DNA from 4 places in the Streptomyces sp. NPDC002851 genome. Region 4 is predicted to be linked to each of the others. Evidence: riboswitches for the same ligand, from Rfam matches in the RefSeq annotation. Region 4 holds a riboswitch; each other region holds the start of a gene.
The links. Region 4 has a riboswitch for cobalamin ahead of ACWD10_RS11710 (ABC transporter substrate-binding protein). Riboswitches for the same ligand answer to the same signal wherever they lie in the genome.

Region 1: another riboswitch for cobalamin. It lies ahead of ACWD10_RS18120 (ABC transporter substrate-binding protein); the one in region 4 lies ahead of ACWD10_RS11710 (ABC transporter substrate-binding protein).
Region 2: another riboswitch for cobalamin. It lies ahead of ACWD10_RS16695 (CbtB domain-containing protein); the one in region 4 lies ahead of ACWD10_RS11710 (ABC transporter substrate-binding protein).
Region 3: another riboswitch for cobalamin. It lies ahead of metE (5-methyltetrahydropteroyltriglutamate--homocysteine S-methyltransferase); the one in region 4 lies ahead of ACWD10_RS11710 (ABC transporter substrate-binding protein).

Annotation. Positions count from the first base shown of each region.
Region 1 is NZ_JBSFUT010000015.1:134,423-138,148, forward strand. It holds gene ACWD10_RS18115 (SpoIIE family protein phosphatase) at 1-868, shown strand, start outside; cobalamin riboswitch at 981-1,169, shown strand; gene ACWD10_RS18120 (ABC transporter substrate-binding protein) at 1,348-2,481, shown strand; gene ACWD10_RS18125 (FecCD family ABC transporter permease) at 2,465-3,562, shown strand; gene ACWD10_RS18130 (ABC transporter ATP-binding protein) at 3,555-3,726, shown strand, end outside.
Region 2 is NZ_JBSFUT010000014.1:22,150-25,875, reverse strand. It holds gene ACWD10_RS16710 (hypothetical protein) at 1-241, shown strand, start outside; gene ACWD10_RS16705 (class F sortase) at 253-921, shown strand; gene ACWD10_RS16700 (CbtA family protein) at 897-1,676, opposite strand; gene ACWD10_RS16695 (CbtB domain-containing protein) at 1,693-1,908, opposite strand; cobalamin riboswitch at 1,942-2,081, opposite strand; gene ACWD10_RS16690 (glycoside hydrolase family 6 protein) at 2,261-3,310, shown strand; gene ACWD10_RS16685 (galactose oxidase-like domain-containing protein) at 3,431-3,726, opposite strand, start outside.
Region 3 is NZ_JBSFUT010000009.1:34,829-38,554, forward strand. It holds gene ACWD10_RS12165 (PepSY-associated TM helix domain-containing protein) at 1-73, opposite strand, end outside; gene ACWD10_RS12170 (hypothetical protein) at 150-761, opposite strand; cobalamin riboswitch at 868-1,076, shown strand; gene metE (5-methyltetrahydropteroyltriglutamate--homocysteine S-methyltransferase) at 1,228-3,561, shown strand.
Region 4 is NZ_JBSFUT010000008.1:188,261-191,986, reverse strand. It holds gene ACWD10_RS11715 (FecCD family ABC transporter permease) at 1-433, opposite strand, end outside; gene ACWD10_RS11710 (ABC transporter substrate-binding protein) at 529-1,560, opposite strand; cobalamin riboswitch at 1,726-1,909, opposite strand; gene ACWD10_RS11705 (baeRF2 domain-containing protein) at 2,160-3,299, shown strand; gene ACWD10_RS11700 (MBL fold metallo-hydrolase) at 3,339-3,726, shown strand, end outside.

The DNA.
Region 1 (3,726 bases), on a different contig from region 4:
GCGCGCCCGGGGCACGGTGCTCGGCGCGCTCACCCTGGCCCGCGCCCGCAACCCGCGCGGCTTCGACCACGACGACCTGCTGCTCGCCGGTGAACTGGCCTCCCGAGCGGCCATCTCCATCGACAACGCCCGCGGCTACCAGGAGCAGTCCCAGGCCGCGCTCGCCCTCCAGCGCCACCTGCTGCCCGTGCGCCCGCCGCGCCCGCCCGGCCTCGAGGTCGCCTACCGCTACCGGCCCGCCTCCACGGCCATCGAGGTCGGCGGCGACTGGTTCGACGTCATCCCGCTGCCCGGCCACAAGACCGCCCTCGTCGTGGGCGACGTCATGGGCAGCGGCCTGCACGCCGCGGCAACGATGGGCCAGTTGCGCACCGCGACCCGCACCCTGGCCGGGCTCGGCCTGGAGCCCACCGACGTCCTGACCCACCTGGACCGGATCACCGCCGACCTCGGCGAGACCATCGCCACCTGCGTCTACGCCGAGTACGACCCACACAGCCGCCGCTGCCGTCTCGCCACGGCGGGCCATCTGCCCCCCGTCCGCACCCACACCGGACCCGGCGGCGGCACGCCGAGCCTCCTCGACCTGCCCACCGGAGCACCCCTGGGCGTCGGCGGCGTCCCCTTCGAGGCCCGCGAGATCACCCTCGCCGCCGGCGACGAACTCGTCCTCTACACCGACGGTCTCGTAGAGTCCCGCGGCCAGGACATCGACACCCGCCTCCAGGCCCTGCCCCGCCTCCTCGACCGCCCCCGCGGCTCCCTGGAGGAAACCTGCGACCTCCTCCTCAACACCTTGCGCGACCACCAGGATCCGGACGATGTGGCCCTGCTGATCGCTCGTACGCATCCGTACAAGACGTATTGAGCACGACAAGACGTATTGAGCACGGCCGTACTTGGCGGTGCGGTCCAGGTCCACGTGCCTCGCTCACACCCCTCCGTGCGCCGGTGCACCGGCAGGCTCGTCTTCCCCGGGTAGGAACGGGTTGGCTACTGTGTGCCCGTCGAACCACGCGACGGGAGCCAGGAAGCCGGTGAGAATCCGGCACGGTCCCGCCACTGTGACCGGGGAGCGGACCCCGCATACGACCACGGCCGCGCGGCTGGAAGGTCGGGGCGAGCAGCGATCCGGGAGTCAGGACACTGACCTGTCGCGGACACCATCCACGGGGCGTGGACTCCAGGAGGCGTGCATGAGGTCTGCGGTGGCGACAGGCGCCGCGGCAGACCCGTTCGGGCGGCTAGGCGTGTGTGGCTGACGGCCCAGTGGGCCATGGCCGGTGCGTCGCGGTCCCGGCTGCCGGTCCCCTGGCGGATCGTGCTCCGGACCCGAGAGGACCCCGGATGCCTGAACGCACTGTGCCGAGCCCGGACGTCTCCCGCCGCAGACTGCTCGGTGGCGCGCTGACCGCGGTCGCCCTGCCCCTGCTCGGCACCGCCTGCGGGCGAGCCGGGACGGCGAGCCGCGGTGACGGTCTCACCGTCACCGATCTGACCGGCAAGAGCGTCGAACTGCCGCACCCGGCCCGTCGGGTGGTGACCATCCCGCTGCCGGCCGCGTCCATGGTGGTCGCCGTCAACGGCGGACCCGAGGTGCTGGTGGGGATGAACGCCGCCTCGCGCACCGCCGTCGCGGGCAGTTTCCTCGGCTCGGCCTACCCCGAGCTGCTCAAGGTCCCCACCGACGTGGCCGGTGCCGAGTTCGCGCCCAACGTGGAGAGCGTCCTGAACCTGAGCCCTGATGTCGTCATCCAGTGGGGCGACCGCGGCCCGGGCATCGTCGAACCGCTCCGCCAGGCCGGTCTGACCGTCGCCCGGCTCACCTACGGCACCCAGAAGGACCTGGAAGGCGCCATCGCGCTGTACGGCGCCCTGCTCGGCAAGCGGAAGCGGGCGGAGCGGATGGTCGCCGGGATGCGCGAGCGGATGAGGAAGCTGCGCTCCGAGCTTCGCACGCCCGGTGCCGGGGCCAGGTCCGCGCCGTCGGTGCTCTATCTGCGCGGGGCCACCGAGAGTCTGCAGGTCGGGGGCGGCGCCTCGTACAACCATTACGTCACCGAACTCGTCGGCGCCCGCAATCCCGCGGCCGGGATCGACAGCGAGCAGGCCGCCATCGACACCGAGCAGCTGCTGAAATGGGACCCCGACATCGTCCTCCTCGGCAACTTCGGTCCGGCGGCCCCGAAGGACCTCTACGGTGACCCGGCGTTGGCGAGTCTGCGCGCCGTGCGCGAGCGCCGCATCTACAAGGTGCCGCTGGGCGGTTACCGCTGGGACCCGCCCAGCCAGGAGTCGCCGCTCATGTGGCAGTGGCTCGCAGGGCTTGTGCACGGCACCGGCGCGCCGGGCCTGCGGGCCGAGGTGGTCCGCCAGTACGCGTTCCTCTACGGCGCCGAACCCACCGACGCCCAGCTGGACGGCATTCTGCGGACCAAGGCCAACTCCGGGTCCCGGGACTACGATGACTTCGGCCGCTGAGCGGGTCGGGCGCAGCGGCCCGGCGCGACCCGGCGGGCCGGGAACCACGCCGGTACGGGTCGGCTCGGCCCGTCGCCGCACCGCCCTCCTCGCCCTCCCGGCCGCTGTCGTGCTCGTGGCCGTCGCCGCCCTCGCCCTCGGCCGCTACACGGTCGGCTTCGACCAGGTCGTACGGATCCTCCTCGGCCAACTGCTGCCGCTGGAGCCGACGTGGACGCCGACCGAGGAAGCCACCGTGCTGCGCGTCCGGCTCCCCCGGGTGCTGCTTGCCATGCTGGTCGGCGCGGGCCTCGCCCTGTGCGGGGCGACGTTGCAGGCCGTCTTCGGCAATCCGATCGTCAGCCCGCAGATTCTCGGCGTCTCCTCCGGCGCGTCCTTCGGCGGGGCCCTCGCCCTCGTCCTCGGCCTTGGCTCGGCCGCGCTGGTGCTCGGCTCGTTCGGGTTCGGGCTGCTCGCGCTCGTCGCGGTCTTCGCGACCAGCCGGGTGCGCGGCCCGGCGCCACCCCTGACGATCGTGCTGTCCGGGATCGTCGTCGGGGCGTTCTTCGCGGCGCTGGTCTCGCTCCTTACGTATCTCGCCGACCCCTACGGCGAGTTGCAGTCCCTGGTCTTCTGGTTGCTCGGCAGCCTCGCCACCGCCACGTACGGCAAGGCCGCCGTGGCCGCGGTGCCGGTGCTCCTCGGCGGTGCGGTGATCTGCTCCCAGCGCTGGCGGATCAACGTGCTGTCCCTTGGCGATGAGGACGCCACGGCCCTGGGCCTTCGACCCGGGCGGCTGCGCTGGCTCCTGCTGACCACGGTGGCCGCGATCGTGGCCGGGGCGGTCGCGGTGAGCGGGGTCATCGGCTGGGTGGGGCTTGTGGTGCCGCATCTGGCCCGGCTGTGGGTCGGGCCCGACCACCGGGTGCTTATCCCGGTCAGCGCCGGTGTGGGGGCGGTGTACCTCACCGCGATCGACACCGTCACCCGCAACCTGAGCGTCGCCGAGATCCCGCTGGGTGTGCTGACCGCGCTCGTCGGAGCCCCGGTGTTCCTGGTGCTGCTGCACCGCAGCCGCCGAAAGATGTGGTCCGATGCTTGAGCTCGACCGGCTCGGCTTCGCACACCACGGCGACCGCTGGCTCTTCCGCAGCGTCTCGCACCGGCTCGCACCCGGGGAGATCCTCACCGTCCTCGGCCCGAACGGCCGCGGCAAGACCACCCTGCTGCGCTGCCTCGTCGGTCTGACCGAGCCCACCGAGGGGC
Region 2 (3,726 bases), on a different contig from region 4:
CCCGGCCGCGAAGCCCGAGCCTCCGGCCGCGAAACCGAAGCCCGAGCCCCCGGCCGCGAAACGCACGTCCCCGGCCTCGCCCACCGCCCCGATGCGCGCGGGCGGCGGCGGCACCGCCGAGACCGCGGCGGCCGGGACGGGGGACGGCACGACGTACGCGCTCATCGGCGGGCTGCTCGTGGCCGTTACCGCGCTCGCCCTCGCCGCACGGGTCGGCGTCCGCTCCCGCCGCTCCAGGTAGGACGGCGAGGCATGGCGGCCGGTGCGGAAGGCGGAGCAGGGGCGGGGCGGTTCTGCACCGGCGTGGTCTGGGCCCTCCTGCTCGTCGGGTTCTGGCTGTGGGGCGGGGAGGCGGCCGAGGTGCCCGGCGGCGCCGCGGGCCCCACCACCGGCGACGTCGCCGCCGTCGGCAGACCCGCCCGGCTCGAACTGCCGCCCACGCAGCAGGCGTTGTCCGCCGCGCCGCCCCAGCACCTCGACATCCCGTCGATCCGGGTGAGCGCACCCGTGGTGCGGCGCGGCCTCGACGCCGACGGGGCCGTGGCGCCACCCGGCTACGACAAGCCCGGCGTCGTCGGCTGGTACGAGGGCGGTACCGCACCCGGCGCCGAGGGCACCGCCCTGTTCGTCGGGCACGTCGACACCGACACCAGGCCCGCCGTCTTCTACCACCTGAGCACCCTGCGCCCCGGCGCCAAGGCCAGGGTGACACGGGCCGACGGGACCGTCGCCGAGTTCACGGTCGAGGGCGTACGGGTCTTCGGGCGGAACGAGTTCGACGCCCGGCAGGCGTACGGGGAGCGCCAACCGGGCCGCGCCGAGCTGCGGTTGATCACCTGCGGGGGCACGTTCGACCGGGTCACCCGCAGTTACTCGTCGAATGTCGTCGTCTCCGCCTACCTGACCGGCACGGCGCCCTGAGCGTCCGGCACGCCTCCCTCCCCGGCCGGAACCGCCGCACGGGCCGCCGCCGCGCGCAGCCCCAGCGCGCCGAAGACCGCCGCGAACACCGCCCACAGCAGGACGTGCGAGGCGAGCGAGAGCATGCGGAAGTCCCAGAGCAGGGTGGCCCCTACGGGTACCGGGTCCGGGTTGCCCGGCAGCGCGAACAGGGCCACGAGTACCGCGACCGTGGTGGCCGCCACCGCGAGGTGCCGCACCGGGACGCTGCGCGCCGCGAGCCGGACGTACACCTGCCGGACCAGGAACATGCCGAGCACGCCGATGACGACGGCGGCCAGCCACAGCTCCTGCCGGTTGGTGACCGTGCCCGAGTCGCCGACGCCCGGCGGGTTGGCCGGATAGCGCAGGCCCGGCAGGAGCGACACCGCGAGGAACGCCGCGGCCGAGAAGGCCAGGGCGCGCGACCACGGGGACGCGTCCGGGGTGCGGCGGTGCACCAGGGCGTACGCGATGGCGAAGAGCACGCCGATGGCGAGCCCCGCGACGATCGCCGTCACGACCAGGCCGAAGTGCTGTTGGGAACGGGAGAAGAGCTCTTCGTGATGCTGGGCCGCGGGCGCCGCGTCATGGGCGTGCGAGCGCGCCTCCTCGAGGCGGATCGCACGGTCCATCAGCGGCTCGGCGAGCAGCAGCGAGAACAGGCCCGTTACCAGGCCCGCCGCGCCGCCCGCCGCCAACCCGCGCCCGAGCAGGGGGAGTACGGGGGAGTTCATGCTGGGAGCGCCCCGATCAGTGGCAGGGGGCGCCGAAGAGGTGCCGTCCGTCGTGCGAGAACTCGTGCAGATAGTCGCCGGTCGCGGCGATCGCGGTGCCGTTGTCGATGAAGACCGCGTACAGCGCCACCAGGGCGATGATCGCGGCGGCCGAAGCGAGCAGCCAGTCGCGGGTGCGGGTCGTCGCGGCCGATACCGCGGCGGTGTCGGGGGTCTGCGCGTGCAGGGACATATCGATGAGCCTCCTTCTGGGGTTTCCACGCCCCATGGCAGGAGGACGACGGCTCAAGTTCCTGGCTCCCGTACGCGCCCGTCGAGTTGGCGGGTCATCGCGCGCGGTCACAGTGGCGGGACCGTCCCGGATTCGCACCGGGTTCCTTGTCTGCCGTCGCCTCGCTGTATGGACTTGTCGTCCGGGAGAGTCCCAGCAGGCAGCGACGCCTGTCAACCGCGCGTGGACGGCGCGGGGGCGGCGCGCGGACTGCACGGGGCGGCGCACGCCGTGCCCCGCGCCCAGGGCCCCCTCGTGCGTGCGGGCCCCTGTGCCACGATGGGGAGCCGGACAGTGCACCAAGGGGGAGTGGATGTACGGCAAGCACGACCGCCGTGGGCACGGGCCCGCGGTACGGGCGGGTAAGGCCGCGGCGGCTGCCGTGGGGGCGGCGGCGCTGCTGCTCGCGGGCTGTTCCTCGTCGGGCGACCCGGAGCCGGGCCAGGACCGCACGACCAGCGGTCCCGTGGGACAGCGGCCCAAGGCCACCGACCCGTACTGGGTCAACCCGGACGGCAACGCGGCCCGGCAGGTCGCCGCGTACGAGAAGGACGGCAAGCGCGAGGACGCCGCGCTGATCAAGAAGATCGCGGAGCAGCCGGTCGCGGAGTGGATCGGCACCGAGAACCCCGAGCAGGAGGCGCGCGGCTTCACCCAGGCTGCCGAAAAGGCCGACCGGGACGCGTTGTTGGTGCTCTACAACATCCCGCACCGCGACTGCGGGCAGTTCTCCAAGGGCGGCGCCCCGGACGGCGACAGCTACCGGGGCTTCGTCGACGGCGTCGCCAAGGGCATCGGGGATCGGCACGCCACCGTGATCCTGGAGCCGGACTCGCTCCTTCACCTGGTGCAGCAGTGCACCCCGAAGGAGTTCCACGAGGAGCGGTACGCGCTGCTCACCGAGGCCGTGACGAAGCTGAAGGCGCTGAAGAACACCAAGGTCTATCTGGACGGCGGGAATCCGGGCACCGGCTCGCCCGACGCGTACTACGAGCCGCTGAAGCGCGCGGGCATCGACAAGGCCGACGGCTTCGCGGTGAACGTATCGAACTTCTTCACCACCGAAGAGGCCACCGCCTTCGGCAAGGAGCTCTCACCGAAGGTCGGCAACAAGCCGTTCGTGATCGACACCAGCCGCAACGGCAACGGCCCGTACACCGGCGGCGACGAGGCCGAGCGCTGGTGCAACCCGCCCGGGCGTGCGCTCGGTGAGGAGCCGACCACAAAGACCGGTGACGAGCTCGTCGACGCGTATCTGTGGATCAAGCGGCCCGGCGAGTCGGACGGCGAGTGCAAGGGCGGCCCGAAGGCCGGTGAGTGGTGGCCGGAGTACGCCCTGAAGCTGGCGAAGGCCGGTCGGTAGTCCGTACGTAGGTGAGGGCACCTCCCGGATCGGGGGCGCCCTCACTCGGTTACCGAAAACGTCCTCTACATAAGCTCGCGTACCGAAAACGTCCCCTACATAAGTAAGGGCTGCCAGGGGCTACTTGGGGATCTCCACCCACTGCGCCTTGCTCGGCCGCCCCTTGTCGTCCGTGACGAACAGCATGTACCAGCCGGGCTGCACCAGGTTCTTGTTGCGGGGCACCGTCACGGTCACCGAGTCCCCGGACCGCTTCAGGCCGAGCGCGATGGACCGCTGGTCGATGTCCGTGACGTGGGTGCTGGCGCTGGGCCGGATCAGGCGGGCGTTCTTGATGGACGAGGCGTTCCGGGTCTTGAAGGTGCCCGAGCCGCCGAGCTCGATCGTCTCCGGGCCGTCCTGCAGCGTCGGCCCGG
Region 3 (3,726 bases), on a different contig from region 4:
GCCCCTTCGTATCTGGTGTATCTGGTGGATTTTCTTCGGCGATGTCCGGCTCGTGCCGGTTGTCAATGGCCATGACGTCCTTCGGAGTTCGGTGCGTGGGCAGGTGACAGCGCACCCACCGCGGCGCCGGAGCGCGAAGGAAGCCGAGGTCAGGCGGCGGCGGGTGCGTAACGCGGGAGACGCGCCGTCACCGGCGGCCCGCGCCGGGACACCACGTGCGCGAGTACGGCGGTACGCGGCCGGGCCGGGCCGTACCAGGACCACGGCCGCCGTCCGGGGCCGGGCGGCTCCGGAAGCCGTACCGCCGCGCCGAGCAGCCGCAACGGAGTGAAGGTCAGCGCTTCGAGCGTGCGCAGGAGCTGGAAGAGTGCCGCCTCGCCACGGGCCAGCCACAGGGCGCACAGGAGCGCGGACAGGAGGTGCGCGGCGAGCATCCCGGCCGAGCCGTGCCCCTGGGTGTGCGCCATGGCGGCGTGGTCCTGGCCGTGCCCCATGGCGGCGGCATGCTCCTGTGCCCCGGCGAAGGCCAAATGCAGTGCCCCCTGCACCGCGAGCAGCCCGGCCCCGATGGCCACCGGACCGCGACGCCGCCGGGCCCCCACCCAGGCCAGAACACCCGTAACGCCCAAAGCGCTCAATAGGCCACCAAGAGGGACCTGATGTCCAGACGTGTACGAATGCCCCGCGGTGCCCAGAGTGACGCACACCGCGGCGAACAGCGCGGCCCGGAAGGCGCGCAGAGTGGAACGGGCGTGCGTCATGGCCGCACATGCTGCCATGGCCCCCGGCGCCCGCTGCCCCCGGGAAGCGGAAATCACACCTCCGCCCCCGCCCGTAGCACCGAACGTCTAGGCTGGCCCACGCAGCTGGTTCGCCCCGCCCGCCAGGCGGTGGCGTCGTAAGAGGGAACCCGGTGGGAATCCGGGACTGCCCCGCAGCGGTGAGCGGGAACGACCGCCGTCACACGCACTGGACGTACGACATCCACGTCCGGGAAGCGACGGCCAGTAGGAGCCCCTGGTACGGGTGAAAGAGCCCGGGCCGAGGAGCACGCCCGCGAGTCCGAAGACCTGCCACTGCCCGCGGACCCGCACGGGCCGCGGTCGCACCGGGACCTCGTGGGCGGGTCGGCGGCGGCAGGGCGACGGCACCAGTGCGTGCGCCGCCCCTCCTTCGTCGTACGTGCTCGGCCGCGCGGCCCGCCGAGAACTCGCGAAGGAGAGTTCCGTGACCGCCGATCACCCCGACACCACCCTCTGCCGTACCGCCGCAACCCTGCACGGCTACCCCCGCCAAGGCCCCCACCGCGAGCTGAAGAAGGCGATCGAGCGCTACTGGGCCGGGCGCACCGACGCCGCCCAACTGCACCGCGCCGCCGCCGAGTTGCGCGCCGCCCGGCGCCGCGAACTCCGTGACGCCGGGATCGAGGAGATCCCCACCGGCGACTTCTCGCTCTACGACCACGTCCTCGACACCGCCCAGATGGTCGGCGCGATCCCGCCCCGGCACCGCGCCGCCGTACCCGCGGGCGAGCAGTGGACGGGCGGCTCAGCGGCCCACGACCTCGCGCTCTACTTCGCCATGGCGCGCGGCACCGCCACCGCCGCGCCCCTGGAGATGACCAAGTGGTTCGACACCAACTACCACTACCTCGTACCGGAGTTGGGGCCCGGCACCGTCTTCACCGCCGACTCCCGCAAGCAGCTCACCGAGTACACCGAGGCCCGTGACGAGGGCTTCGCCGCCCGGCCCGTGCTGCTCGGGCCGATCAGCTTCCTGCTGCTCGCCAAGCCCGCGCCGGGCGCTCCCGACGGCTTCGACCCGCTCACGCTGCTCGACCGGCTGCTCCCGGTGTACGCCTCCGTCCTCGCGGATCTGCGGGCCGCGGGCGCCGCCTGGGTACAGCTCGACGAGCCCGCCCTGGTCCAGGACCGGCCGGGCGCCGTGCTGAGCGCCACCGCCCGCGCCTACCGCGACCTGGGCGCCCTCACGGACCGCCCCCGACTCCTCGTCGCCTCCTACTTCGACGTACTCGGGGACGCCCTGCCCGTACTCGCGGACGCTCCCATCGACGGCCTCGCCCTCGACTTCACCGGCGCCGCCGCGGGCAACCTCGACGCGCTCGCCGCCATCGGCGGGCTCCCCGGCAAGCGCCTGATCGCCGGGGTCGTCGACGGACGCAACGTCTGGGCCGCCGACCTGGAACGGGCCCTCGCCACCCTCGGCACCCTGCTCGGCCTGGCGGACCAGGTCGACGTCGCCCCGTCGTGCTCGCTGCTCCACGTGCCGCTCGACACCGCCATGGAACGCGGCCTCGACCCGCAGATCCTGCGCTGGCTCTCCTTCGCCCGCCAGAAGACCCGCGAAGTCTCCCTGCTCACCCGCGCGTTGCGGCACGGCCGGGACACCGTCGCCGCCGCGCTCGCCGCCCGCCGCGCCGACCTGGCGACCCGCGCCGGATCCGCGCTCACCCACGACCCGGCGGTACGCGCCCGCTGCGCCGCCGTCACCGCGGACCAGACCCGCCGCGCGGCCGCGTACGAGGAACGAACCGCCGCCCAGCGCGCCCGCCTGAACCTGCCGCCGCTGCCCACCACGACCATCGGCTCCTTCCCGCAGACCCCCGAACTGCGCTCCGCCCGCGCCGAGTTGCGCACGGGCAGGCTCACCGACTCGGCGTACGAAGAACGCATCGCCGCCGAGATCCGCGAGGTCGTCGCCTTCCAGGAGAAGGCCGGGCTCGATGTCCTCGTGCACGGCGAGCCCGAACGCAACGACATGGTCCAGTACTTCGCCGAACAGCTCACCGGATACCTCGCCACCCGGCACGGCTGGGTCCAGTCGTACGGCACCCGCTACGTCCGCCCGCCGATCCTCGCGGGCGACGTGTCGCGGCCCGCGCCGATGACGCTGCGCTGGACGACGTACGCCCAATCGCTCACCGACCGCCCGGTCAAGGGCATGCTCACCGGCCCGGTGACGATGCTCGCCTGGTCCTTCGTACGCGACGACCAGCCGCTCGCCGAGACCGCGCGGCAGGTCGCGCTCGCCCTGCGCGACGAGGTCGCCGACCTGGAGGCGGCCGGTACCGCCGTCATCCAGGTCGACGAACCGGCCCTGCGCGAGACCCTGCCGCTGCGCCGCGCCGGACACGCGGCCTATCTGGAGTGGGCGACGGAGTCCTTCCGCCTGGCCACCTCCGGGGTGCGCGCGGACACCCAGATCCATACGCACATGTGCTACGCGGAGTTCGGCGAGATCCTGCCCGCCATCGAGGCCCTGGACGCGGACGTGATCAGCCTGGAGGCGGCCCGCTCCCACCTGGAGATCGCCGCCGAACTCACCGGCTACCCACGGCAGGTGGGCCCCGGCGTCTACGACATCCACGCCCCCGCCGTCCCCACGGAACGCCACCTCACCGACCTCATCGACCGCGCCCTGCACACCGTCCCGGCCGACCGCCTCTGGATCAACCCGGACTGCGGCCTGAAGACCAGGACACCGGACGAGGTGCGCCCGGCGCTTGAGCGGATGGTCGAGGCGGCGAAGCGGCTGCGCTAGTCGCCCGGGGGTTCCGCCCCACGGCGGAACCCCCCACCCCGCCACCCCACCCCGGTAAGACCCTTGCCGTAACCCCCGGCCCGGGATGTCCGAAGCGCCCCGTGACGCGGCGTGACATGAGTCGCACTGTGGAGAAAGCGTGGAGGTGCCGGTGAGGATCTGTAG
Region 4 (3,726 bases):
TGTGGCTGAGCAACAGAACGAGCGCGAACGAGCAGACGGCGCCGATGAAAGCGCCCCCGGAGACCGAGAGCGCGCCGCCGCCCACGCCGAGCACGACGACGAGGACGGCACCGGTCGACGCCCCGGAGGACACGCCGAGGACGAACGGATCCGCGAGCGGGTTGCGCAGCAGCGCCTGCAGCACGGTGCCGCACACCGCGAGGCCCGCCCCGCACACCGCGGCGAGCAGCGTGCGCGGCAGCCGCAGATTCCACACGATGCCGTCCCGGATCGGCGAGAGGTCCGAGGCGGTCAGACCGAGCCGCGCGCCGAACGCCGACCACGCGTCGCCGACGCGGATGTGCGCCGGGCCGATGGTGATGGCCACGGCGACGGACACGCACAGCACAGCGACGCCGACCGCCCAGTAGAGCCCGCTCCGGACCACACTCACGCGGTTCGCCGAGCCCACCGCACGCACTGCACGCACTGCACGCACTGCACGCACTGCACGCACCACACGCGCCGCACGTACTGCGCTCGCTACATTCACCGCGCTCGCTTCTCCGTACGCTCGGAGAGGCCGAACTCGCGCAGGGCGGCGGCCACTTTCTCCACGCCGTCGACGGTCCGGATGGTCGGATTCAGGTCCTGCCCGTTCAGCAGCACGTACCGCTTCTTGCGTACGGCCGTCATGTTCCTGGTGACCGGATCGGACTCCAGGAACTTGATCTTCTGGGCGGCGGACTCGGCCGACTGCGAGCGACGCGTCAGGTCGCCGATGACCAGGACGTCCGGATCGCGGTCCGCGACCGTCTCCCAGCTGATCTGTGGCCACTCCTCGTGCGTGTCGTCGAAGACGTTGCGCAGCCCGAGCTCCTTGGTGATGACGCCGGGCGCACCGCAACAGCCCGCCATGTAGGGCGACTGGGCGTTCGCGAACCAGTACAGGACACTGACGCCTCCGGCGCTCGCCCCCGAATCCACGGAGCCCCCCGAAGTAGCCTTGTGCACACGCGACTTGAGCCGCGAGATCAGCTTCTCGCCGCGCTCCTCCACGTCGAAGATCCGCGCCAGATCGCGTATCTCTCCGTACACGGTGTCCAGGGCGAACGGCGTGGTGCGCGTTCCGTCGCCGTCCCCGCCGTTGTCCTTGCCGGCGCAGTCGGTGGGGGAGAGGTACGTCGGCACACCGAGCTGCTCGAACCGCTCGCGGGGCGCCACACCGCCCTTGCCCAAGGTGTACGTGAACGAGGCGGCGGCGAAGTCCGGTTCGGTGTCCAGGACCTTCTCGAAGGACGGGTAGCGGTCGGCGAGCCGCGGCACCTTGGCGTTCGCCTTCGCCAGGCTCTTCAGGACCGGGTCGGTCCAGGTGGCCGTGCCCACCATCCGGTCGGCGAGACCCAGCGAGAGCATGATCTCCGCCGAGCCCTGGTCGAGGGCGACGGCACGTCGCGGAGTGTGCTCGATACGGACCTTGGTGCCGCAGTTGTCGAGCGTGACGGCCCGACCGGTGCCTTGCGCGGTGTCGGTTGTGGAGCCGGTGCCGCCGCATCCGGCAAGCAGCACGGCGGCCGCCAACAGGGGTACGGCACGGCGAACTTGACGAGAGAGACCTGCTGGACGTGCTGGACGTGCTGGACGAACTGCACGTGCTTGACCTGCTTGGCGTGCGAAAGGCACGGGGATTCCTCTGCGTCCAGGGCTCATACGCGGAGCCGGTCTACGGTCCACCCCGGCCCACTGGTCGGAGCCGGGGTGCCAGCAGGTCTTCGGACTCGGGGTCATCCGCGCGAAGCGCCTTCCCAAACCGGTGCACCGGCCCAGTGGCAGTGGCTCCGCCCGTCACCCTCACCGCTGCGCGTCAGTTCCGGACTCCCACCGGATTCCCTGACCCGTGCGCGTACAAGAACGCACAGAGGTTCGACTGGCGCTGGAAAGCTACCACGGCACTGGCCTGGCCCTCGTCACCGGGCGGTCCCACATGCACGCGGTGCGCGGCCGTGGGCGAGTGGGCGAGCACGATGGGTTGGTGTCAGTGACGGCGAGACCCACGCCCTCGCTGCAAGGGGAAGCGATCGGGTGCAGTCTGGAAGTGCACACGCACGCCGTCTGCGGGGGGCGTCATGATCGTAATCCTGGGAATGTGAGCACGGCGGCAACTCCGAGGAGGCAGCGCCATGCACCTCTCGCTCCTTCGACCGCTCGCTGACCGGCCGGGGCCCTGGGCATCGGTCTATGCCGATACGTCCCATGACACCAAGGACGCGGCCAAGCAGCAGAGCCTCACGGCGCATGCGACCGCCGCCAAGCTGTCCGAGCTCGGCGCGGACGACGCCACCTGCGGTGCCGTGGAGAAGGCCCTGGCTGTTGAGCGCACGGGAGAGCCGGCGACGCAGGCCGGCCGTGCGTTGTTCGCCACCGAGGGCGAGGTGGTCCTCGATGTCTCCCTTCCCGCGCCACCCGCGGTGCCGTCCACGTCATGGGGGTTCGTGCCCCGGCTGACGCCCTTGCTGGAAGCGGTCGGCGACGATCCGGTCTGCCTGGTCGTCACGGTGGACAAGACCGGCGCGGACTTCGCACTGCACAGCAGCCGAGGCGGCGAGGATGCCGGAACGGTTGCCGGTGTCGACTGGTCGATCCCTCGAACGGGCAGGAACGACCGGGCCGAGCGTCACGTCCAGTCCAAGGCGGAGGAAACCTGGGAGCACAACGCCCGTGAGATCGCCGAAGCGGCCCGTGAGGTGTTCGAGAAGAGCGGCGCCGCGGCGCTGCTCCTGGCCGGAGATTCGCGTGAGCGCCGGTCGGTGCACGAGAAACTCCCCGCGGCCCTTCGCGCCGTGACGTACGAGACGACGCACGGAGGGCGGGCGCCGGGAACGGACACCGCGGCGCTCGACCGGGATATCGCGCAGGTGCGGGCCGTCAGTGAGCGTGCGCATCTCGCGGAGGTGACGGGGCGCTTCCGTGCGCGGGCCGAGCCCGCGGGCGGTGAGACGCCGTACGCCGCGTCCGGCGTACCGGCTCTGGTCGAGGCGGCACGGGAGCACCAGATCGACACCCTGCTCGTCAGCCCGCACGGCGCGGATGCCGCACGGAATGTCTGGGTCGGCAAGGCCCCCGACCAAGTGGCGGTGCGCAGCTCCGAACTCCAGTACCTGGGCGAGGTCCGCCCCACCTCGGCACGCGCCGACGACGCCCTGGTCCGCTCCGCCGTGGCGAACGGCGCCGACGTCCTGGTGGTGAGCGATCCCGCCCAAGCACCGGCCGGGGGACTGGGCGCCATTCTGCGGTGGACGGAGGCGACGGCGCGGATGTGACCAGTCCTGACCGGAAGGCCCGGCCGGAAGGTGAGCGCGGTGACGTGGCGGCTGCGGCTGACGCTGCTCGGGACAGGAGCGATGAACTCGCCGCGCTTCGCCCCGGCCGGGCTGCTGCTGCGCTACCGCCGTGGCCGGGTCGCCTTCGACGGCGGGCCCGGCGCCGAACCACCCCAGCGCCTGGACGCCTGGCTGGTGACCGACGAGCGGGCCGAGCTCCGTTCGGAGCTGCGCCGGATGGCGGCGGACCGTGGCGTCGTGCCGCGCATGGCCGATCTGGACCTCGGTGAACTGCGGATCAGCGCCTGTCCGGTGGTGCACACCTCACATCCCACCTGCGGTTACCGGATAGCGGCCAGGGGTGTGGTGGCCGTGTGGGCGCCGGAGTTCTGGGAGTTCCCGGCATGGGCACAGGGCGCGGACCTGA